3 regions of the Sphingopyxis sp. Geo48 genome follow, and region 2 is predicted to be linked to each of the others. Evidence: predicted binding sites of a transcription regulator. Region 2 holds the regulator's gene; each other region holds the start of a gene.
The links. The regulator LexA, encoded in region 2, represses DNA repair genes until DNA is damaged. The targets are predictions, from matches to a motif close to GTTCCNCNCTTGTTCT.

Region 1 (7,818 bases), on a different contig from region 2:
CTGCGTCGCGCCCTTGACCAGCCCGTCCCAGTCGGCCTTGCTGATCTCGATGATCGGATCCATCATCGCCATGCCAGCAGCATCGCCGCGGTTCAGCCGATCGAGAAAGCGCGTCACGAAGACCGTCACATTCGCGGTCTCCGCCGCGCTTGCGGTCCAATCGGCGGGCACCGGCTTGTACGGATCGGTCGCCGGATCGAAGCAGAAGAAGTTCTGGCGCAGATTCTCGATCAGCATCACGTTGCGCGCCGTGTCGATGCGGCTGTCGAAATAATGCCGGCCAAAGCGGGTTCCGAGCTTGCCGCAGCGACGCACCGCCTCTGCCTGCACTCGTTCCATGACCTTGCCGAAGGCCGCCGATTCAAAGCTGTCGACCGTCGCTGTATAGCCGCGGCCGGGCACCGCATCGATCCGGATTCCCGGCTCGGTAACCGCCAGCATCAATGCCATCGCCAGAAAACTCATGCCGCCCACCCCCTGTTGGCGCCGCGCTCCACGGCGGGGATCATATGGGATCGGGCGGCAAGGCTCGACAAGTCTAATTTCTTCGGGTTGTCTGACCGCCTCAAAAGGAGGTGGCGATGCCCTTGCCGAGATAGCAGGGCAGTTGCTGCAGGACATCGGCCTTCGGCACGCCATCCTCCACCAACTGGGGCGGGACTTCGGACGTGTCGATCCGCACCACGGTGAAGCCGTCGCCCGGTTTCGCGCGGTGAACGACAACATAGCCGCAGTCCATCGTCCCGTCCGCCCGGTCGCCGCGAAAATCGAAGGCGGCGTAAAGCCCCGGGGGCTGTCCGGCAGGGTCGGGATACCAGCTCAACCGCAAAACACGGATCCGGCCATCGGCCCAGATCGCAGCGCGCTTGCGCAGGTTCATTTCCCATTCGAGCCGCGGGTTCGCCGCCTGGAAGGACAGGCGCAGCATCGCATAGGCCGCAGCATAGTCGCGCCGCGCCAGCGCCAGCGTATATTCCGCGAAACGATCAACCGCTCCCTCCTCATCCGCCGCCGTCGGCTTGAAGATCACGCCCCCGGGCACGACCACGTCGCGCTCGACCTCGGGCGCGATCAGCGGCGGCGCGCCGAAAGCCGCCGGGATACCGGAAAGGAGGAAAGCCGACACCAACCACAACCGACCGCCGGGCCGGCGATCAATAGCCATAATAGGCGCCGCCCTTCTCCCGCGCGCGGCGCCACGCCGGCCGGCCGTGGCACGCATTCACGAAATTGGCGAGTTTCGGAAAGCGCTGCGCCAGTCCCTGCATGATTGCGATCTCGGCCGGAAAGCTCAGCATGATGTCGGCGGCGGTCAGATTATCGCCGACGAAATGCCCATCCTCGCTGACCGCGCTTTCCATATAGGCAAAGTGCGAATCGAGTTGCTGCGTGATCCGCGCTTCGAGCGGCGCGGCCGCTTCGCCGAGACGCGCCGTATAAATGCGCAGCAGGATCGGGGTCATCGCCGAGCCTTCGGCAAAATGCATCCATTGCAGGTGGCGGACATGGTCGTCGGTGCCTCGCTGCGGCACCAGTTTCTCACCGCCATGATAGTCGCAGATATATTCGGCGATCGCCGCCGACTCGATGATGATGCGCCCGGCATCCTCCAGCACCGGCGACTTGCCGAGCGGGTGAACCGCGATGAGTTCGGGCGGCGCGAGATTCGTGACAGGGTCGCGATCGTAGAATTTGATTTCGTAGGGCGCGCCAATCTCTTCGAGCAGCCAGAGGATGCGCTGCGAGCGGCTGTTGTTGAGATGGTGGACGATCAGGCTCATCGCTCTCTCCTTCGGGGTCAATTTGGATAGGGTCCGTTGCGGTCGATCAGCGCCGCGAGTTCGCGCACCAACTTCGCGCCGAGGATCGCCGTGACGCCGCCCACGTCGCGGCCGGGATGATGCTCGACGATGTCGGCGCCTACGATCGGTGCGGTCTGCTTGTGGAGGACCGCCAACACCTCGCGGACGGTCAGACCTCCCGGCTCGGGATGCGCGACGCCGGGCGCTTGGGCCGGATCGATCCCGTCGAGGTCGATCGAGATGTAGAGCGGACCTTCGAGTACGGGCACCGCGCCCGGCGTGAACCCGGCCATCGGGACGATCTCGACCCCGAAGCGCTCGGCCTGCTCGCGGCAATGTCTGTTCAGCGTCCGGATGCCGACCTGCACCAGCCGCCCGGCATGGCCAGCCTCGCAAATGCGCGCAAAGGGTGAGGCGTGGCTGCGCGGATTGCCGCCGAAATCGTCGTAGAGATCGGGATGCGCGTCGAAGTGAAGGATGTTGACCGGGCCAAAACAGGTTGCCGCCGCCTCGACGAGCGGAAAGGTCACCGCATGATCGCCGCCGAGCGCCAATGGCACCTCACCATCCTCTTGCAGCATGGTGACGTGGCGCCGGATCGCCGCATCGTCGCGCGCCGTGTCTTCGCTGAGCGGCAGGTCGCCGTCGTCGGCAAAGGCGATATCGACGCCGATCTCGGGCCCAAGCTCGCTCGCCAGATTGCCGCGCTCGCTGCGCAAGGCGGCGCGGATCGCCGCCGGCCCCGCCGCCGCTCCGCGCTCGAAGCTGCTGTTGACGTCGGTGGGCAGGCCGAAAAGACGGATCGCGGGCATGGGCTGCTTGTAGCCGCTGGCGAAGGTCGCGCAAGGCGCTGGTGGTTGAGAATTGGCTCAAGGAAATCGCCATTCCCTGATCACCGGCGAGCAATGGACGGCGGGCGGGCCGACCTGCAGGAGAGGGGCTGCGCAGGTACGGTGCGGTCGCAAGGAGACCGCGGGGCCCGCCGCCGTCGGCTGGCCGGTTTCTGCCGAGATCGGGGAAACCGGCCGGATGGCGTCAGTAGCGGCGATCAAAGATCGCCATCGTCGCCTTCATCATCGGGGCCGGCCATCATCTCTTCGGCCACCGCGTCGGTACGGCTACGGATCGCGCTTTCGAGACGCTGCATCAGTTCGGGATTTTCGGTCAGGAAATTCTTCGCATTCTCGCGGCCCTGCCCGATGCGGATCGAATCATAGCTGAACCAGGCGCCCGACTTTTCGACGAGCCCCGCCTTGACACCGAGGTCGAGGATCTCGCCGATCTTCGAAATGCCCTGTCCGTACATGATGTCGAACTCGACCTGCTTGAACGGCGGTGCGACCTTGTTCTTCACGACCTTCACCTTGGTGGTGTTGCCGACGATCTCGTCGCGATCTTTGATCTGGCCGGTACGGCGGATGTCGAGACGCACCGATGCATAGAATTTGAGCGCGTTGCCGCCGGTCGTGGTTTCGGGATTGCCGTACATCACGCCGATCTTCATGCGCAGCTGGTTGATGAAGATCACCATGCAGCGCGAACGGCTGATCGAGCCGGTGAGCTTGCGCAGCGACTGCGACATCAGGCGCGCCTGAAGCCCGACGTGGCTGTCGCCCATCTCGCCCTCGATCTCCGCCCTCGGGACGAGCGCGGCGACCGAGTCGACGACGAGCACGTCGATCGCGTTCGAGCGGACGAGCGTGTCGACGATTTCGAGTGCCTGCTCGCCCGTATCGGGCTGCGACACGATCAGTTCGTCAATGTCGACGCCCAGCTTCCGCGCATAGACGGGGTCGAGCGCGTGTTCGGCGTCGACGAAGGCCGCGGTGCCACCCATCTTCTGCGCCTCGGCGATGCAGTGCAGCGCCAGCGTGGTCTTGCCCGAGCTTTCGGGGCCGTAGATTTCGATGACGCGTCCGCGCGGCAAGCCGCCGACGCCGAGCGCGATGTCGAGGCCAAGCGAGCCGGTCGAGATCGCCTCCACCTGCATCGCTTCCTTCGAGCCCAGCTTCATCACCGAGCCCTTGCCGAACGCGCGATCGATCTGCGCGAGCGCGGCGTCGAGCGCCTTCTGCCTGTCCGTTCCGTTCACTGATTTCCCCGATTCGACGAGTGACAATTGTCCGGCCATGACCGTCCCTTTCCAGCTCTAGAGCGACGGCAGAAGCATCGCAATGGCAGACTATGTGCCATATTTGTTCTCATGGAACAAGTGGGGAACAAAGAAAAATCGAAGGGGAAGAAATGCTCAGTTTCCGGCCGAAAATTCGTCCAGAACCGCTTCGATATCGCTGATCCGGAACGGCTTGGCGACCAGCCGCCGATGCGCATGTTCCGCCGGAATGATGTCGCCGCCGCCCGAGGTGAAGGCAAAAGGAATCCCGCGCGCGGCCAGTGCATCGGCGATCGGCCAGCCCTTTTCGTCGCCCAGGTTGATGTCGACGAGCGCACCGCCGATCGCTTCGGCGGCGATGATCGCCAGCGCCTCTTCATTCGTCGTGGCCTGCGCGGGTTCGGGCAGGCCGAGCGCGTCGAACATGTCGACGAGCATCATGCCGATCAGCACATCGTCCTCGACGAGCAGAATGCGATTCGCGTCAGCCATCGGACGCCCGATGCGCCGCATTGTCGAGCGCCGCCGACACCGCCTCGGCAAGCTGCGCGACCGAGAAGGGCTTGGGCAGGAAGGCGACGTCGTCGATGTTGATCGACTGACGAAGCTGCTCCTCGGCATAGCCCGACATGAACAGGACCGGCAGCGCCGGCCGCTTCTTGCGCATCTCGCGCACCATCGCGGGCCCGTCCATCGTCGGCATCACGACGTCGCTGACGACGAGATCGACCTTTTCCATCCCGGCGAAACGTTCCAAGCCCTCTTCTCCCTGCGATGCAGTGACGACCGTATAACCCGCACGGGCCAGGGCTCGTTCCGCGACCGCACGCACCATATCCTCATCCTCGACGAGGAGAATGGTACCCGTGCCCCACTGGCTCTTTTTCGGCTTCGACACCGGCGTGGGCGTCGCCGGTGCGCCGTGCTCGGCGCGGTGGACGGGGAGGTAGATGGTGAAGCTGGTTTTGCCGGGCTTGCTGTCGGCAAAGATGAAGCCTGCCGACTGCTTGATGATGCCATAGACCGTCGACAGCCCGAGCCCGGTGCCCTTGCCGACGTCCTTCGTCGTGAAGAAGGGCTCGAAGATCTTCGGCAGCACGTCGGCGGGGATTCCGGTGCCGGTGTCGCTGACCTTCAGCGCGCTATAGTCGGCGGGCGGCATGAACTCGCTGCCCATCTGGCGCACGTCGGCCGCCGATACCGGATAGGTCTCGATCGTCAGCGTCCCGCCGCCGGGCATCGCGTCGCGCGCATTGACCGCAAGGTTGATGATCACCTGTTCGAGCTGCCCAGGATCGGCACGCACCGCGCCGAGCCCGCGGCCGTGATGGACCGACAAATGGACGGTATCGCCGATCAGACGTTTCAGAAGATGCGACACCTCCGAAATGACGTCGGGCAGTTGCAGGATCTGCGGGCGCAGCGTCTGCTGGCGCGAGAAAGCAAGCAATTGCCGGGTCAGGCTGGCGGCGCGGTTCGCGTTGCTGCGGATCTGCTGGATGTCGTCATAGTCGCTGTCGCCGGGTGTGTGACGCATCAGCATCAGGTCGCAGCTTCCGAGCACCGCAGTCAGGATATTGTTGAAGTCGTGCGCGACGCCGCCCGCAAGCTGGCCGACCGCCTGCATCTTCGACGCCTGGGCGACCTGCCGCTTGAGCCGCGATTCCTCGCTCGAATCCTTGAGGCTGAGCAGCACCGCCGCCTCGCCGAGCCCGCGCACGCCGACGACGCGCATCGACACCGGATCGTCACCCTGCCCGACCAGCCGGATCGACAAGTCGCCTCCGACCTGTTGCCCGCTGCTGTGGCGCCGGATCATGTCGGCGAGCGGCCCCTTGTCCTCGCCGACGACAAGGTCGCCCGGATAGCGTGGCATCCGGCCTTCGCCGACATTGCCAGCGCGCTTGAACGCACGGTTCATGTAGAGAAATCGGCCGTCGCGATCGACCAGCGCGAGCCCGAACGGGAGCAGCGAAAGCAAGGTTTCGACATAGGCCTGCGCAGTGCCGCGATCGGCGGGCCCGATCTCCTCGTCGAGCATCGTCAGCAGCACCGGTCCGTGGGTGTCGGCGGGGGCGAGCGGGATCTGGATCATCCGCACCGGCGTCGCGCGGTCGCCCTCGCGCGCGAAATAGAGTGAACCCGCTTCGTCGAGCCGCAGCATCGCCGACACGTCGCGCCCGACATAATGTGCCTGATCGGCCTCATCGAGCGCGCGGAGCAGAAAGGCGCGATTTGCGGAGCGGAGCCGCCCCTCGGCGCTGACGAGCGCCGCCATGACGCCCGCCTGCGCGAGCGTCAGGCCCGCCGGCCCGTCGAGATGGCGGACGATCTCGGTCGCAAGATCGAGCCGTTCGTTTGCCGAAAAGCGCCAGACAAGATAATCCTCGGCCTGCCCGGTACGGAAGATATGCGCACGAAGCTGCAACGGACCGACGGCGATATCGTCGGCGACCCCCTCGCCGTCGCGCCATGCGGTGCGGCCGGCGTTCTTCAATGCCTCGGCGCCGCGTGCATCGACCGGCAGACCCGGCGGGGTGACGAACCCGCCGAACCAGGTCGCGAACAGATCGTTGGCGCAGACCAGCCGTCCGCCGCGGTCGGTCACCGCCACCGCGACATCGTCGTGGTTCACCGCGACGCGCAGCATCGTCCAGTCGGGGAGCGCCGCTTCACCTGCGGCCGCCTTGGGGAACAGACGGCGGGCCAGCAAGGTACCGCCCGCCGCGATCGCCAGCCCGGCCAGAAAGCCCGCCGCCAGTACGACGTTTCCGGTCGCCCAGAACAGCAGGCCGACCGACAGGAGCGCAAGACCGCCGAGCACGGCCAGATCGACGCGCGACAGATTGAACCGCGCGCCGAGCGGTCCCGCGGGGCCCGCCCCCCTGCTGAAATCGGTCTCAGCGGAGGGCAGGCTTTGCGCGGTCAACTGACGCTCTTTCTATAGCCGCATCACCAGATGCGGACACGATCCTTGGGTGCCAGATACAGCTTCTGGCCTTCCTTGACGTTATAGGCCTTATACCAAGGGTCAAGGTTGCGCGAGACCCAAGTCCGCTGGATCGAGGGCGAATGCGGATCGGTCGTGATGCGCTGCGCCAGATTCTGCTCGCGATAGTTGCGCCGCCACACCTGCGCCCAGCCGAGGAAGAAGCGCTGGTCGCCGGTCAGCCCGTCGATCACCGGCGCCGGCTTGCCGCCGAGCGACTTCTTGTAGGCGTCATAGGCGATGGTCAGGCCGGCGAGATCGCCGATATTCTCGCCGAGCGTAAAGGTGCCATCGAGATGCTCGCCGGGCAGCACTTCATACGCATCATACTGTGCAACGAGCGCCTTGCCGGCCGCCTCGAACGCCTTGACGTCCTCGGGCGTCCACCAGTCGGCCAGCTTCCCCGTCTCGTCATATTTTGCGCCCTGGTCGTCGAAATGATGGCTGATCTCGTGACCGATGACCGCGCCGATGCCGCCGTAGTTGATCGCGGCGTCGGCCTTCGGATCGAAGAAGGGCGGCTGCAGGATCGCGGCGGGGAAGACGATCTCGTTCATCCCGAAATTGGCATAGGCGTTGACCTCCATCGGGGTCATCCCCCACTCCCACCGGCGGATCGGACCGCCGAGGCGGCTGATATTGTCGTCGTGCGCGAACTGGTTGGCGCGCAGCGCGTTGCCGAACAGGTCGTCGCGCTTGATCTCGAGCTTGCTGTAATCCTTCCAGCGGTCGGGATAGCCGATCTTGGTCGTGAAATTGGCGAGCTTCTTTTTCGCGCGCACCTTGGTCGCGGGCTGCATCCAGGTCAGGTTGCCGATGCGCGTGTCGAGCGCGGCGAGGACATTCTTGACCAGCACGTTCATCGCCGCCTTGGTTTCGGGCGGGAAATATTTCGCGACATAATCCTGCCCGAC
Region 2 (7,818 bases):
CCTGCCATCGCCGCTCACCGCGACGCGCTATCACAGCCTCGAGGTCGTCGATATTCCTGCCGAATTGCTGATCAACGCGACCAGCGATGATGGCGCGGTGATGGGCTTCCGCCACGCAGAGCTTCCGATCCACGGGGTGCAATTCCATCCCGAAAGCATCGCGACCGAGCATGGCCACGCGATGCTCGCCAATTTCCTGCATCTCGCGGGACTGCCGGTGGCGGCGCGGCAGGCGGCATGAGCCGCTTCGGCCCGCTTCCCGATCCCGCCGAACTGCTGGATCATGACGAGGCGGCGGACGCTTTCGCCGCCATTCTCGACAGCACCGCCAGCGACGAGGCGATCACCGAATTCCTGATCGCGCTGGCCGAGCGCGGCGAAACGATGGTCGAAATCGCCGCCGCGGCGCAGGCGATGCGCGACCGGATGATCCCGATCGATGCGCCGGCCGGGGCGATCGACGTCTGCGGCACCGGCGGTGACGGTCACCACACGCTGAATGTCTCGACCGCGGTCGCGATCGTCGTGGCGGCGTGCGAAGTTCCCGTGGCAAAGCACGGAAATCGTGCGGCTTCTTCCAAATCCGGCGCCGCCGACACGCTCGAAGCCCTCGGCCTCGACATGGAACGCGCCGCGCAGATGGCGGAGGCGCAGCTTGCCGACCTCGGCATCTGTTTTCTGTTCGCCGCGCACCACCATCCGGCGATGAAGCACATCATGCCGATCCGCAAGGCGATCGGCCGCCGTACCATCTTCAACCTGATGGGCCCGCTCGCCAACCCGGCGCGCGTCACCCGCCAGCTCGTCGGCATCGCGCGCCCCGCCTATGTCCCCGTCTATGCAGAGGCGCTGCACCGGCTGGGGACGGATCATTCGCGGGTGATTTCCGGCGACGAAGGGCTCGACGAACTCTCGCTCGCCGGCGGCAACGAGGTCGCGATCGTCACGCGCGAGAATGTCCGTATGCAGCGCAGCGTTGCGGCCGACGCGGGGCTTCCCGGCCATCCCATTTCGGCGATCCGCGGCGGCGATGCGCGAGAAAATGCCCGCGCGCTGCGCAGCCTACTGCAAGGCGAACGGAACGCCTATCGCGACGCCGTGCTTTATAATGCCGCCGAGGCGCTCATCGTCGCCGGAGCGGTCGAAAACCGGATCGACGGGGTCGAGGAAGCCGCAGAAGCCATCGACAAGGGGCTTGCCAACGCGCTCCTCAATAGCTGGATCGCCTACAGATGAACAAGCTCACCCAGATTCTCGCCACCAAGGCGGATGAGGTCGCGACCCGGCGGCAGGCCTATTCGATGGCTGACCTCGACCGTGTCGACGCGGGCGCTCCGCGCGGCTTTCAAGCCGCCCTGCAGGCAAGGATCGATGCGGGCGGCTACGCCCTGATCGCCGAAATCAAGAAAGCATCGCCTTCCAAGGGATTGATTCGTAACAATTTCAATCCCGCCGATCATGCCCGCGCCTATGCCGCCGGCGGCGCGGCCTGCCTCTCGGTGCTCACCGACGCCCCTTATTTTCAGGGGCATGAAGAGTTCCTCATCGCCGCGCGCACCGCGTGCGATCTGCCCGTCCTGCGCAAGGATTTCATGATCGACCCCTGGCAGGTCGCCGAGGCGCGCTCGATCGGCGCCGATGCGATCCTGATCATCGTCGCGGCACTCGACGACGGCGCTATGCGCGACATCGAGGCGGCAGCGGTCGAGCGCGGCATGGACGTGCTCGTCGAAGTCCACGACGAAGCCGAACTCGACCGGGCGCTGGCCAAGCTCCAGTCGCGCCTGATCGGCGTCAACAACCGTGACCTGCGCACCTTCGAAACCGATCTCGCCGTCACCGAGCGCCTTGCGAAGCGCGTTCCGGCGGGCACGTTGCTCGTCGGCGAAAGCGGCATCGCGACCCATGCAGACTGCCAACGCCTCGCGGAAAGCGGCGTAAAAACCTTTCTCGTCGGCGAAAGCCTGATGCGCCAGGACGACGTCACCGCGGCAACGAAAGCGCTGCTCGAAGGCTGACGGCCGCTTTGGGGTGTGAAGCGGACGCCACGTTATTCGTCGTCCCGGGCTTGACCCGGGATCCACGGCGGCGGCGAAGTCATGGACCCCGGATCAAGTCCGGGGTGACGAAGAGGGAACCATCCTCCCTGTCGCGAAGCGATGGGGAGGGGGACCGTCGCCGCAGGCGATGGTGGAGGGGCCACGACGTCGCGCCATAAGCCCCTCCGTCAGCCCTTCGGGCTGCCACCTCCCCATCGCTGCGCGACAGGGAGGAGCGAATGGCCGCAACCGGTCGTTTCCTGCCATTCCCCTTGCCTTTCCAGCCCTGCCTTGCTTCGGTCCCGACGATGAAACCCAAACCGACTCATCTCGACGACACCGGCGCCGCGCATATGGTCGATGTCGGGACCAAGCCCGCCACCGGGCGCCGCGCCGTCGCGGGCGGCCGGATCACGATGTCAGCCGATGCGCTCGACGCGATCCGCAGCGGCAACGCGCCCAAGGGCGACGTCCTCTCGACCGCGCGTATCGCCGGGATCATGGCCGCCAAGCGCACGGCCGATCTCATTCCGCTCTGCCACCCGCTCGCGCTCACCAAAGTGTCGGTCGAGTTCGCGTGGGAAAGCAACGGCATCGCCGTGCGCGCAACCGCCGCGACGACCGGCCCGACCGGCGTCGAAATGGAGGCGCTCACGGCTGCATCGGTCGCGCTCCTGACGCTTTACGACATGGCGAAGGCGCTCGACCGCGCGATGATCCTCGGCGATATCCGCCTGCTCGAAAAGAGCGGCGGTCGCTCGGGCGACTGGCGCGCCGAATGAGCGGCCTGCTCCCGGTCGAGGAGGCGCAGGCCCGGCTGCTGGCCCTGCGAGGGCCGCTCTGTAGCGAGAATGTCATCTATTCCCAGTCGCTTGGACGATATCTCTCGCAGGATATCCTCGCCCAGCGGGACCAGCCTTCGGGCGACCTGTCGGCGATGGATGGCTACGCGATCCGTGCCGCCGACCTGTTTGGCCCGTGGGCAGTGACCGGCGAAATCGCGGCGGGCAGCGTGCCGTCCCAGCGTGTCGGCCCCGGCGAGGCGATGCGCATCTTCACCGGCGCGATGCTTCCCGAGGGCGCCGACACGATCGTGATCCAGGAGAATGCCATTGCCGAGGGCACGCATTTGCGCCTCGCCACCGCTGACGAGATCCGGCCGGGCCAGCACGTCCGGTCGCGCGCGAGCGACTTTCCGGCGGGCGCGCGCCTTCTCGCCGCCGGAACCCGCGTCACGCCCGGCGTCATTGCCGCCGCGATCATGAGCGGCGCCGCGCAGTTGACGGTAGGCACCCGTCCGCGCGTCGCGATCATCACCACCGGCGACGAGCTCGTCCAGCCGGGCCACGTGCTCGCGCCCGGCCAGATCCCGGACAGCAACGGCACGATGCTCGCGGCGATGCTCGGGACCGAGCCCGCCGACGTCTCGCTGCCTTTGCACATTCGCGATGACCGGCTGATGATATCGCGTGTTCTCAGGGACCTGGCGCGACGTCACGACGTCATCGTGACCGTCGGCGGCGCCTCGGTCGGCGATCATGATCATGTCCGCGGCGCGCTTGAGGACGCTGGCGGCTCTCTCGATTTCTGGAAGATCGCGATGCGCCCGGGCAAGCCCCTGATTGCCGGCCGTATCGGCGACGCCATATTGCTCGGCCTGCCCGGCAATCCCTCGTCCGCCTTTGTCACCGCGACGCTGTTCCTCCTCCCGCTCGTTCGCCACCTCGCCGGGGCGCACGCGCCGTTACCCGAGGTTCGGCAAGCCCCACTCGCCGCCGCGCTCGGCCCCGGTGGGAAGCGGCGCGACTATCTCCGCGCACGGCTGGAGGGCGGCTTGCTCTCGGTCTTCGACGGACAGGATAGCGGCCGCACCGTGCCGCTCGCCGAAGCGAACGCGCTGGTGATCCGCGACATCGCTGCGCCGGCGCGCTTGGTGGGTGAACAAGCGGACTATATCGCTATCGCTTGACAAGTTCCGGTTTGTTCCACTATCGTTCTCCCTATGTCCGGAACTGACCTCATGGAGAACAAGCGATGTTGACCGCGAAGCAGCACGAACTGCTCCACTTCATCCAGCAGCGCCTTGACGCGAGCGGCATTTCGCCGTCGTTCGAGGAAATGAAGGAAGCGCTGGGCCTGAAGTCGAAATCGGGTATCCATCGCCTGATAAGCGCCTTGGAAGAAAGGGGTTTTCTCCGCCGCCTGCCCAACCGCGCCCGCGCGCTCGAGGTGCTGAAGGTGCCCGAGGCGGCCAAGACGCCCGTGCGCAACGATAATGTGGTTCCGCTCCGCAAGCCCGCCCCCTCGCTCAAACCGATTGCCGCGAACGATATCGTCGAAGTGCCGCTGCACGGAAAGATCGCGGCCGGCGTCCCGATCGAGGCGTTCGAGGATCACAACCAGCTAGCGGTTCCCGCCGCGCTGCTCGGCGCCGGCGAACATTACGCGCTCGAGGTTTCGGGCGATTCGATGGTCGAGGCGGGGATTTTCGACGGCGACTATGCGCTGATTCAGAAGGTCAGCACCGCTCGCGAGGGCGATATCGTCGTCGCGCTCGTCGACGGACAGGATGCGACGCTCAAATTCTTCCGCCGCGAAGGCAAGATGATCCGGCTCGATCCTGCAAACAGTTCGTACGAACCCCAGCGCTACGAAGCTGGGCGCGTCATTGTGCAAGGGCGGCTTTCGGGACTGCTTCGTCGTTACCACTGACCTGCGGCGCATTGCGCCACGGATGGCCGTCGCCCGCCGTCAGCGCGGCGACGGCTTTCGGCTTTTCGCCAAGGTAGATGGCAAGCCCGCCGCTTTCCGCCAGACTGTCGCGGTCGATCGTCAGCCAGCGCCCGACGCATTCGCGCGGTAGCCAACGGTCGCTGATCACCACATCGGCGGCGGCACAGGCGGGCGCCATCACGCTTCCCTCGATCCGGTCGTGGCCGCGGGAGGCGAGGACGATGCGGCCCTCCTGTACCCAGCGGCAGAAATCGACATTGCACTCGACATGGTCGAGCATGGCCAGCGCGCCCAGCGGCGCGTCGCTGCCGGCCGCTTCGTTCATCGTGTCGCGGACGAAGTCGCCCGCGCGATCGCGCAGCAGCGCATAACCGCCGCCGGGCACGGCAGCGGCGATGTTTCGACCATCGGCAGTGATCAGCAAATCGGGGCGCGGCTGCAGGACGAGCACCGCCATGCCCGCGACGAGCGGAGCGAGTCCCCACCAGCGCCATGATCGCTGCCAGACGAGAATCCACAAGCCGCCAGCGACCGCCAGCGCAAACGCCCATGCCGGAAACCGCGGTAGCGTAGCGACTGCACCCGGCGCGTCGGCGACCTGATGCGCGAGCGCAATCAGGACTCGCAGGGCCTGCTCGGCAACCCACCAGAAGGGTGCTCCGAGCCCCAGGCTGTCGAACAGCAACGCGAGCGCCTCGAACGGCATGACAACGAATGTCGTCAGCGGAATCGCGACGACATTTGCCAGCGCGCCGTAAAGTCCGGCCTTGTGAAAATGGAACAACGCGATCGGCGCCAGCGCGACCTCGACCACCAGACCGGTGACCAGCAGGCCGGCGATCCCGCGCGCCCAGCGTCGCACCAGTCCTTCGTCGCGCCACGCCATGAAGCGCTGCATGGCGGGGCTTTCGTGCAGCACGACGATCGCCGTCACCGCCGCGAAGCTCAGCTGAAAGCTCGGCCCGACGAGCGACTCGGGCCGCCAGACGAGGACGATCAAGGCGCCCGCCGCGACCAACCGCAAGGTCAGCGCCTCGCGCCCCATCAGCAAGGCGACGAGCACCAGCAGCGCCGCGATCAGCGATCGCAATGTCGGCACCTCGGCGCCCGCTAGCCACGTATAGCCCGCCCCCGCCAGCGCCCCGGCGGCCGCCGCGACCGGCAGCACATATCCGCCCAGTGCCAGGCGCGGGCTCAGGGCGAACAGCCGCCGCGCAAACAGCATGGCAAACCCGATCACCGCGGTGACGTGCAACCCGCTGATCGACAGCAGGTGCGCCAGCCCGCTTCGTCGCATCGCCTCCTCGTCTTCGGCGGAGATCGCCCCCCGGTCGCCGGTGACCAGCGCCGCCGCGATCCCGCCCGGCGAACCCTCGATCTGGCGGTGGATATGCTCGCTCAGCCGGGCGCGCAGCGGTTGCCCGCCCTGCCCCGCGCCCGGCGCGCGCGAAACATCGCCCAATACAGTTCCCACCGCGCCGATCCGGTCGAACCACGCCCGCTGCGCAAAATCATAGCTTCCGGGCAGGCTTGCCGCGGGCGGCGGCATCAACCGCGCGCGCAGCCCGATCCGCTCGCCCGGCATGATCGTGCCGCGCGCTTCGCCCCGCAGCGTGACGCGAACCCGCGGTGGCAGGTCGTCGCGTCCGCGCGGGCGCAGGATCAGTCGCGTCTCGCCCCGCGCCGGCAGCGGTTCTACGGCCTCGACCTCGGCCGAAAAAGCCGTCGTCGCGGGCTGCGCCAACACCGGCGCACCGACCGATGTCGCGCGCGCCCATATCAGCAGCACCCCGATCGCGATGATGCCGCAGCCCACCATAACCATGCGGCCGATCCGGCTCGACCATCCGATGAGCAACCCGGCCAGCCCGCCGCTCGCGAGCATGAACAGCAAGCCGGTCCAGTGCGCCGCCGCAGGCAAGGCGAACCATGCCGCGATGCCCGTGCCGAGCGCCACGGGCAGCCACAACCCCGTCCGTTCCCGCTCGCTGTCGAGTCGCGCTTCGATGTCGGCCAAAAGCCGGCGCAACGGCACCGCAAAGCGCAGGCCAATGGGCGTTTGAAGCCGCCTTGTCGCCATGCTAGGGGCTGCCCCGACCTCCGACCCTCAAGGGCGGCAGAATGAAAGAAAGAGGCCAAGGTGGCAACCGAAACCCCAACCGATCTGGCAGAAGCGACCGGCGCTGACGTCGTGACGCGCTTCGCCCCCTCACCGACCGGCTATCTCCATATCGGCGGCGCGCGCACGGCGCTGTTCAACTGGCTGTTCGCGCGCCACCACGGCGGCAAATTCCTGCTCCGCATCGAGGATACCGACCGCGCACGCTCGACCGACGCCGCGATCGACGCGATCCTCGATGGGATGCGGTGGCTCGACCTCGATTGGGACGGCGAGACCGTCTATCAATTCGCGCGCGCGCCGCGTCATGCCGAGGTTGCGCACGATCTGCTTGCGAGGGGCGAGGCCTATCGCTGCTACCTGACGCAGGACGAACTCGCCGCGATGCGGGCCGAGGCGCAGGAGAAGCGCATTCCTTTCCGTGTCCGCAGCCCATGGCGCGACCGCGAGGACGGCGATCCGGCGGTCCCGCACGTCATCCGGCTGCGCGCACCACAGGAGGGAGAGGTGACGATCCACGACCGCGTGCAGGGCGCGGTTACCGTCCAGAATGCCGAGCTCGACGACTTCATCCTGCTCCGCAGCGACGGCACGCCGACCTACATGCTCAGCGTCGTCGTCGATGACAATGACATGGGGATCACCCACGTCATCCGCGGCGACGACCATCTCAACAATGCCTTCCGCCAGCTCGCGCTGCTCCGCGCGATGAACTGGCGCGAGCCGATCTATGCCCATGTGCCGCTGATCCACGGCGCCGACGGCGCGAAGCTGTCGAAGCGCCACGGCGCGCTTGGCGTCGACGCCTATCGCGACGAGCTTGGCTATCTGCCCGAGGCTATCAACAACTATCTCCTCCGCCTCGGCTGGGGGCATGGCGACGCCGAGATCATCAGCCGGGAGCAGGCGGTCGAATGGTTCGACCTC
Region 3 (7,818 bases), 470 kb from region 2:
CCGCGCTGCGCATGGTCGACGCCCTCGCGCCCGACCTGGTACTCTGCGATATTGCGATGCCCGATCTCGACGGGTTGCAGGTCGCCGCTGCCATCGACAAGCTCGACAATCCGCCCGCCGTGGTATTCGTCACCGCGTTCGATCGCTACGCGGTCGCCGCCTTTGACGTCGCCGCGGTCGACTATCTGCTGAAACCGGTCTCGCCCGACCGGCTTGGTCGGGCGCTGACGCGAGTTCGCGAATGGCGCGCCAGCGAGCGCGCTCCTGCGCCGAAAAGCAAGTGGATCAGCGAGTTCTGGGTCCAGAACCGTGGCGAGATGCTGCGCATCGATGCAGCCCAGGTCGACCTGATCGAGGCCGAGCGCGATTATATGCGCCTCCACGTCGGCGGGCGCAGCTGGCTGATCCATCAGACGATCAAATCACTCGAAGCGCGCATGAACCCCGACCAGTTCATGCGCATCCATCGGTCGAAGATGATCCGCCGCGAAGGCATCGTCGGGCTGAAACACCACGGCGACGGCGCTTGGAGTGTCGATCTGGGCGAAGGCGGCGTGCACCGCATCGGCCGCACCTATCTTCATGACGTAAAGGCGATCATGCACGGAGCATGATCGCCTTCTTCGGCCGCCGCCACCTGCTTCAGGACGGCCGCGTCACCGGATGTCGTCAGGGAGCAGCGACGACGGGCGGCTTGTCGCTCGCGAACTTGGCGGTGCTGCCGTTCAACAAGGCCGCGAGCTGCGGTTCGATGCTGCGCTTGGCCTGCGCCATGCACTCCTGCGCGACCGCTCGCTGGCGCAGGGTAAGACGGCTGCTGTCGGTGCACATCGCGCGGATCGCGGTGCGGACCCGTGTGTCGAGCCGATCGCGACCGGCGGTGGTCGAAAGATTGAGGTCGTCGTAGCGGACGGCGACTTGCGGCGCATCGCTTTCCTGCGCCACGGCGGGAGCTGCTGCGCCACAAACGGCGATGGCCGCCATCGTGATCAGGGTGGATTTCAACATGGGGAGTCCTCTCATCTGGGGGGATGATGCGGGACACGAGCTGATCCGAAACCGGGGAAGACCGGATCCTCCCGCATCCCGCGATCCTTGGATGCCCGCTTTGCCACGGCCACGCACGTCGGGTTCGACGGGGCCGGTCGTGCGGTCGATGTGGAGACGAAAGGCGTTCCCGCATCGACCAGTGGCCGAAAGCTTGCAACGAAGCTGTCATCATGGCCTTCTTCGGCCATGGCAGGGAAACGTCGACATCCTTCGAGTCGCGACCGGCTGGGCCATCGCCTGGCATTCGGGCTGATCGTCGTCGTCGCCGGGCTGGGCGCCGGCGCGTTACTGGCCTTCATCGTCATCGGCCAGGGGCTGAGCGGCAAGGGGGCCGGCTCGGCGTCCTTTGCCGACCTCAGCGCCAACCCCAAGGCGGCGGTCGCCGATGCGACCTCGGCGCCGCCATGCCTCGAATGCGCCGACAGCTATGGTGTGGGTGCGCGGCTGAGGGCGGAACGCGTAAGTCGGCTCAGCGAGCCGTTCCGCCGGCTCGGCGAGGTCAACGAAGGCGCCGTCCCCTCACCGCCAGAGGGGACGGATGACGACTACCGCTATGGTGGTCGTTTTCCCGATTTGCCGCGGCCGGCGATGGTGATCCCCGTCGCGCTGCCGCCGGTGGCGGAGGCTGGACCGCCCCCCGACGGACAACGAAAAGGCCCCGACGCAACGCCGGAGCCTTCAGAAAATCGCGATTAGGAAACACAAGGCCTATTTGGGCTTGGATTCCGGATGCGCGCAGCGCGTCTTGTCGCCGGCCTTGCAGGCCGCGACGTCGGCTTCCCATTGGATCCGTTCTTCGGCGGACATGGCGGCGACCCGCGCCTTTTCCGCTTCATAAGCCGAGGTTTCCTCAAGGAAGGTCGACTGCGCGGCGGCCTCCTGCTGCGCGTTAGCCGCGACACGGGCGTTGTAGGCGTCGGTTTCCGCCTGCGCCTTCGCCAGCTGGTCCGCATTCAGCTTCGCGGTATTGGCCTTTTCCTCCGCAGTCGTGCCGTCTGGATTTTTCTGCCACGCGGCTGCCTGTCCTGCCGCCAGCAGCGCCATGGCCGCTGTTGCCGTGAAAATCGTCCTGATCATCGAAGCTCTCCTTCCATCAAGGCACCTGTGCGTCCAACGTCTTGCGGCAAATCCCGTTCCCGGCACATCATTTGACGCCGGGTCCGGTAGCGGCCATGCTGACGACATTGTCCATGTCCGAACGGCGGAACATTTGCCAGCCTCAACCCGTCACCCCATCAATCGCGCGGTCTTTTTTGTTCCGCTGGCGACCCTTTCTGCGGCGCTCGTCCTCAGCCTCTGGCAGGGCACGCGTTTCGTCGCGGCTGAGGCTGCGGCCAACGACTGGATACTGGAGCATTTCGGCCCGCTCTTCGCGGGTGCCGGTCTGGCTTTTCTGGCTCTTCTCGCGCTGGCAGCGCTGTCGCCATTCGGCCAGACGATCATCGGCGGAGCGGGCGCCAAGCCGCTGCTCGGGCGCTGGCGCTGGTTCGCGGTGATGCTCTGCACGACGATCGCGACCGGTATCCTCTTCTGGGGGGCGGCCGAGCCGCTGTTCCATCTCAACGCGCCGCCTCCGATGCTGGGAATGGAACCGGGCAGCGATGCTGCCGCGACCTTCGCCATGTCGACGATGTTCCTGCACTGGACGTTAACGCCCTACGCAATCTACACCGTCGCGGCGCTCGCCTTCGCGCTTGTCTATTATAACCGCGGCGAGCCGTTCAGCCTGTCTTCGCTGTTCGTCCCGCTGCTCGGCAATCGCGCGCACGGACCGGTTGGCACGGGCATCGACATCGTCTGCCTATATGCGCTCGTCGCCGGAATGGCAGCGTCGATGGGCGCCGGAATCCTGGCGCTGGCAGGCGGCGTGGAGAATCTGGGCCATTTCAGCGGTGGAATGCCGCTCAAATGGGGAATTGCGGCGCTGATCGTCGCGAGTTTTCTGATCTCGGCTGCGATGGGGTTGCAAAAGGGCATCGCCGGCCTGTCGGTGCTGAACACCTGGCTGTTCTTCGCGATCATCGCCTTCGCACTCGTCGCTGGCCCGACCGCCAAGATGTTCGGCCTGTCGCTGCGCGCCACGGGCGAATATTTCACCACCTTCATTCCCCGCAATCTCGGCCTCGACGTCGACGGCGCGTGGAGCCGGCAGTGGACGATTTTCTATTGGGGCAACTGGTTCGCCTGGGCGCCGGTCACCGCGCTCTTCCTCGGACGGCTGGCCATCGGTTACAGCGTGCGCGAGTTCATACTGATGAATCTCGTCCTGCCATCGCTGTTCGGCGCGCTGTGGATGACCGCCATCGCAGGCTCGGCCATCGTCATCGACCAGCAGAGCGGCGCCAGCCTCTATTCGGTGATCGCGGCGAAGGGCCCGGACTCGGTTCTCTTCCGCCTGTTCGACGCGCTCGGCGGCGGCCCAGCTGCGACGGGGCTCATTCTTTTCACCATCTTCCTGTCCTATGTCGCGGGCGCCGACGCCAATGTTTCGGCGATGAGTGCGCTTTCGACCCGCGGCATCACCCCCGACGCGCCCGAAGCGCCGATGGGCGTGCAAAGCGTGTGGGGAATTGCGGTCGGGCTCGTCGCGATCGTTCTCGTCGCGGGCTCGGGGCTCGACGGCATCCGCATGATGTCGGTGCTGGGCGGCTTTCCCGCGCTGTTCGTCATCATCGGCGCGGCGCTGTCGCTCACGGTGATGCTGGTACGGGGGCGACCGGCGGTCGCCCCCGTCGTCTCCGGCTGATCACCAGATGCGCGTGCGCGCCTCGGGTTTCAGATAATATTTATTGTCGGGCGTGACGTTGAACGCCTTGTACCAGGCATCGACGTTGCGCACCGGGCCGATGATCCGCCAGCGCGCCGGGGCGTGTTCATCGCTTGCGACCTGCTGCTTGATCGAATCCTCGCGTGCCTTGTCGCGCCACGCCTGCGCAAAGGCGAGGAAGAAGCGCTGGTCGCCGGTCAGACCGTCGATCACCGGCGCCTCCTTGCCGCCCAGCGAGCGGTGGTAGGCGTCATAGGCAATCTCCAGCCCCGCGAGATCGGCGATATTCTCACCCATCGTCAGGTCGGGATTGATGAAGGCGCCGGGCGCCGCCTCAAAGGTCGCGTATTGCGCACCAAACGCCTTCGCCTGCGCCTCGAAGCGCGCCGCGTCTGCCGCGGTCCACCAGTCGCGCACCGCGCCATTGGCGTCGATCTTGCGCCCCTGATCATCGAAGCCATGCGAGATCTCGTGGCCGATAACGGCGCCGATCGCGCCATAGTTGACTGCATCGTCGACGCTCTCGCTGAAGTAAGGCGCCTGCAGTATGCCGGCCGGGAACACGATCTTGTTCTCGAGGCCGCCGTTGTAGGCGTTTACCTCCTGCGGGTTCATCGACCATTTCTTGCGATCGACGGGCTTGTTCAGGTCTGACAGCGAATAGGCATATTCGAACGCCGCGCTGCGCTTCACATTGCCATAGAGGTCGGTCGGATCGATCTTGAGCCCCGAATAGTCGCGCCATTTGTCGGGATAGCCAACCATGACGTCCATCTTCGCCAGCTTGTCGAGCGCCGCCGCCTTGGTCTCGGGCGCCATCCAGCTGTTGCTGCGGATGCGATCGCCCATCGCGAGCTTCAGATTCGCGACCAGCGCTTCCATCTTCGCTTTCGCGCTCGCCGGGAAATATTGCCTCGCATAGGTTTCGCCGACCAGTTCGCCGAGGCTCCCGTCGACCAGCGTCAGCCCGCGCTTCCAGCGCGGACGAAGTTCGCCGACGCCGCTCAGCACTTTGGTATATTCGAAGCGGCTGTCGACGAATGCCTTGGAGAGATAGGGCGCCGCATTGTCGGCGATGTGGAATTGCTGCCACAGCTTGATCGTGTCGAGCGGCGTCCTTGCATAGAGCGCCGCAATGTCGCGCACCGCCGTATTCTCGTTGACGATGATCCGCTTCTGCGGTCCGATGCCGGCGCCTTCGAACCACGCCTTCCAGTCGAGTCCCGGAGCAAAGGCCGCGAGTTCGTCCGACGACATCGGATTGTTGATCTTGCCGATGTCGCGGCGGTCGGCGATCGCCCAGCTGACCTTCGCGATCTCGGTTTCGAAGCCCATGATCGCATCCGCCGCATTCTCGGGCGCAGCATTGCCGACCATCTTCATCGTTCGCACGATATAGGCGCGATAGGCATCGCGCTGCGTCTTGAAACTGTCGTTCAGATAATAGTCGCGTTCGGGAAGCCCGAGCCCCGCCTGGCCGAGCCACAGGACGTTCACCGTCGGATCATTTGTGTCGGCATAGGGGCCGCCGGAGACGATCGTCGCGCCAAACGTCCCCTGCGTCGAGCCCATGAAGCGCGCCATCGCGCCCTTGTCCTTGATCGCCGCAACAGCGTCGACGTCGGCCATCAGCGGTTTGGCGCCCAGCGCGTCGACCCGCTTCTCGTCCATGAAGCTCTGGTATAGGCCGCCGACCTGCGACGTCGCGGGAGCTCCAGTGACAAGCTGTCCGAGCTGGCGCTGCGTCAGGTTGTAAACATCATAGTCGACACCCGCCGACGCCTGATCGGCCGGGATCTCGGTGCGCGCAAACCAGCCGCCGTTCGCATATCTGTCGAAGTCGTCCCCGGGTTTCACATTGGTGTCGCGCGCGGCAAGGTCGACGCCCCATGTCCCGAAGGTCAGCGCTTTCAGCGACGCATCGCCCTTCACCGCGGCGTCCCCTTCGCCATCGGCCTTGGCGACCAGCGTCGCGGACATTGTGTTGTCGCTCGCCATTGCAGGCGCCGCAGCCAAGGCGGCAGCGATCGCCAGCCCTGCGGCGCTCGTTAGAAAGCTTTTCATTACCCCGTCTCCTGATTGTTCTGCACCGCCGGGTCGAGGCGGCGCGAATGGCCATTCTTGTCCGCCTGCGACGTCACGGGGTCAAGCAAGCCGCCCGGCATTGGTCGAAGCCTTTGGCATGTTGGTGGAATGCCACCACATTGCGGTGCGGCGCCGGGCCTCCTATCTTACCGGCGAACCGGCGCGGAACCGCCTCTTGCGCCAATAGAACAAATCTGGAACATACCCCTCCCATGAGTCTCACCCATATTTCGGTGCGCGGCGCGCGCGAGCATAATCTTAAGGGCGTCGACGTCGACCTGCCGCGCGACAGCCTGATCGTGATCACCGGCCTGTCGGGCTCGGGCAAATCGAGCCTCGCCTTCGACACCATCTATGCCGAGGGTCAGAGGCGCTATGTCGAGAGCTTGTCGGCTTATGCGCGCCAGTTCCTCGAGATGATGCAGAAGCCCGACGTCGAGCATATCGACGGGCTGTCGCCGGCGATCAGCATCGAGCAGAAGACGACGAGCCGAAACCCGCGCTCGACCGTTGCGACGGTGACCGAAATCTACGACTATATGCGCCTGCTGTGGGCGCGCGTCGGCATCCCCTATTCGCCCGTTACCGGCGAGCCGATTTCGGCGCAGAATGTGAGCCAGATGGTCGACCGGGTCATGGAGCTGCCCGAGGGCACCCGCGCGTATCTGCTCGCGCCGGTCGTGCGCGGGCGCAAGGGCGAGTATCGCAAGGAGCTGGCGCAGTGGCAGAAGGAAGGGTTCACCCGCGTCCGCATCGACGGCGAGTTCTACGAGATCGAGGATGCCCCGGCGCTCGACAAGAAATACAAGCATGACATCGAGGTCGTGGTCGACCGCATCGTGGTGCGCGAGGGGATCGAGACGCGGCTTGCCGACAGTTTCGAGACGGCGCTGAAACTTGCCGAAGGTGTCGCGTATGTCGACATGGCCGACGGGCCGGTGCCGGGGCGCGAGGAGGAAGATGCCGGGGGGGCGATGAAGGGCGCGGGAATACCGGCCAACCGCTTGATATTCAGCGAGAAGTTCTCATGCCCCGTGTCGGGCTTCACGATTGCGGAGATCGAGCCGCGGCTGTTCAGCTTCAACGCGCCGCAGGGCGCCTGCCCCGCGTGCGACGGCCTGGGCGAGCGGCTGGAGTTCGACCCCGACCTGGTCGTCCCCAACCATGCGCTGAGCCTGAAGAAGGGCGCGGTCGTGCCGTGGGCGAAATCGAACCCGCCCTCGCCCTATTATATGCAAGTGCTTGAAAGCCTGGGCAAAGCCTATGACTTCAGCCTCGACACGCCGTGGCAGGACCTGCCCGGCGCGGTGCAGCAGATCATCCTCTTCGGCACCGGCGGGATGCCGGTCGAGCTGACCTTCAAGGACGGCAAGCGCACCTATACGACGCACAAGGCGTTCGAAGGTGTCATCGGCAACCTCAACCGCCGGATGTTGCAGACCGAGAGCGCGTGGATGCGCGAGGAACTGGGCAAGTACCAGACCGCGCAACCGTGCGAAACGTGCCACGGCGCGCGGCTGCGCCCCGAACCGCTGGCGGTGAAGATCGCGGGCGAGAATATCAGCATGTCGGCGCAGCGCTCGGTCGCCGACGCGCTCGCGTGGTTCAGCACGCTCGACGAGAAGCTGAACGAGACGCAGCGGCAGATCGCGAAGGCGATCCTGAAGGAGATCAACGAGCGGCTCGGCTTCCTCAACAATGTCGGGCTCGATTATCTGAACCTCAACCGCACGTCGGGCACCTTGAGCGGCGGCGAAAGCCAGCGCATCCGCCTCGCCAGCCAGATCGGCAGCGGCCTGTCGGGCGTCCTCTACGTGCTCGACGAACCGAGCATCGGCCTGCACCAGCGCGACAACGACCGGCTGCTCGCGACGCTGAAGCGCCTGCGCGACCTCGGCAACACGGTGATCGTCGTC

Region 1: recA (recombinase RecA) is a predicted target of LexA. The motif match lies at 4,008-4,023, and genes of this name have one in related genera.
Region 3: uvrA (excinuclease ABC subunit UvrA) is a predicted target of LexA. The motif match lies at 6,088-6,103, and genes of this name have one in related genera.

What each region holds. Positions count from the first base shown of each region.
Region 1 is NZ_CATKPA010000001.1:632,098-639,915, reverse strand. Features, by position in the region: gene QOL79_RS03295 (hypothetical protein) at 1-465, opposite strand, end outside; gene QOL79_RS03290 (hypothetical protein) at 566-1,165, opposite strand; gene QOL79_RS03285 (glutathione S-transferase family protein) at 1,155-1,781, opposite strand; gene speB (agmatinase) at 1,799-2,614, opposite strand; gene recA (recombinase RecA) at 2,851-3,933, opposite strand; gene QOL79_RS03270 (response regulator) at 4,051-4,407, opposite strand; gene QOL79_RS03265 (hybrid sensor histidine kinase/response regulator) at 4,400-6,760, opposite strand; gene QOL79_RS03260 (M13 family metallopeptidase) at 6,868-7,818, opposite strand, start outside.
Region 2 is NZ_CATKPA010000002.1:671,731-679,548, forward strand. Features, by position in the region: gene QOL79_RS10000 (anthranilate synthase component II) at 1-241, shown strand, start outside; gene trpD (anthranilate phosphoribosyltransferase) at 238-1,236, shown strand; gene trpC (indole-3-glycerol phosphate synthase TrpC) at 1,233-2,018, shown strand; gene moaC (cyclic pyranopterin monophosphate synthase MoaC) at 2,348-2,821, shown strand; gene QOL79_RS10020 (molybdopterin molybdotransferase MoeA) at 2,818-4,008, shown strand; gene lexA (transcriptional repressor LexA) at 4,074-4,751, shown strand; gene QOL79_RS10030 (ComEC/Rec2 family competence protein) at 4,705-6,807, opposite strand; gene gltX (glutamate--tRNA ligase) at 6,913-7,818, shown strand, end outside.
Region 3 is NZ_CATKPA010000002.1:197,694-205,511, reverse strand. Features, by position in the region: gene QOL79_RS07660 (LytR/AlgR family response regulator transcription factor) at 1-614, shown strand, start outside; gene QOL79_RS07655 (UrcA family protein) at 670-1,008, opposite strand; gene QOL79_RS07650 (hypothetical protein) at 1,096-1,746, shown strand; gene QOL79_RS07645 (hypothetical protein) at 1,759-2,094, opposite strand; gene QOL79_RS07640 (BCCT family transporter) at 2,261-3,796, shown strand; gene QOL79_RS07635 (M13 family metallopeptidase) at 3,797-5,881, opposite strand; gene uvrA (excinuclease ABC subunit UvrA) at 6,115-7,818, shown strand, end outside.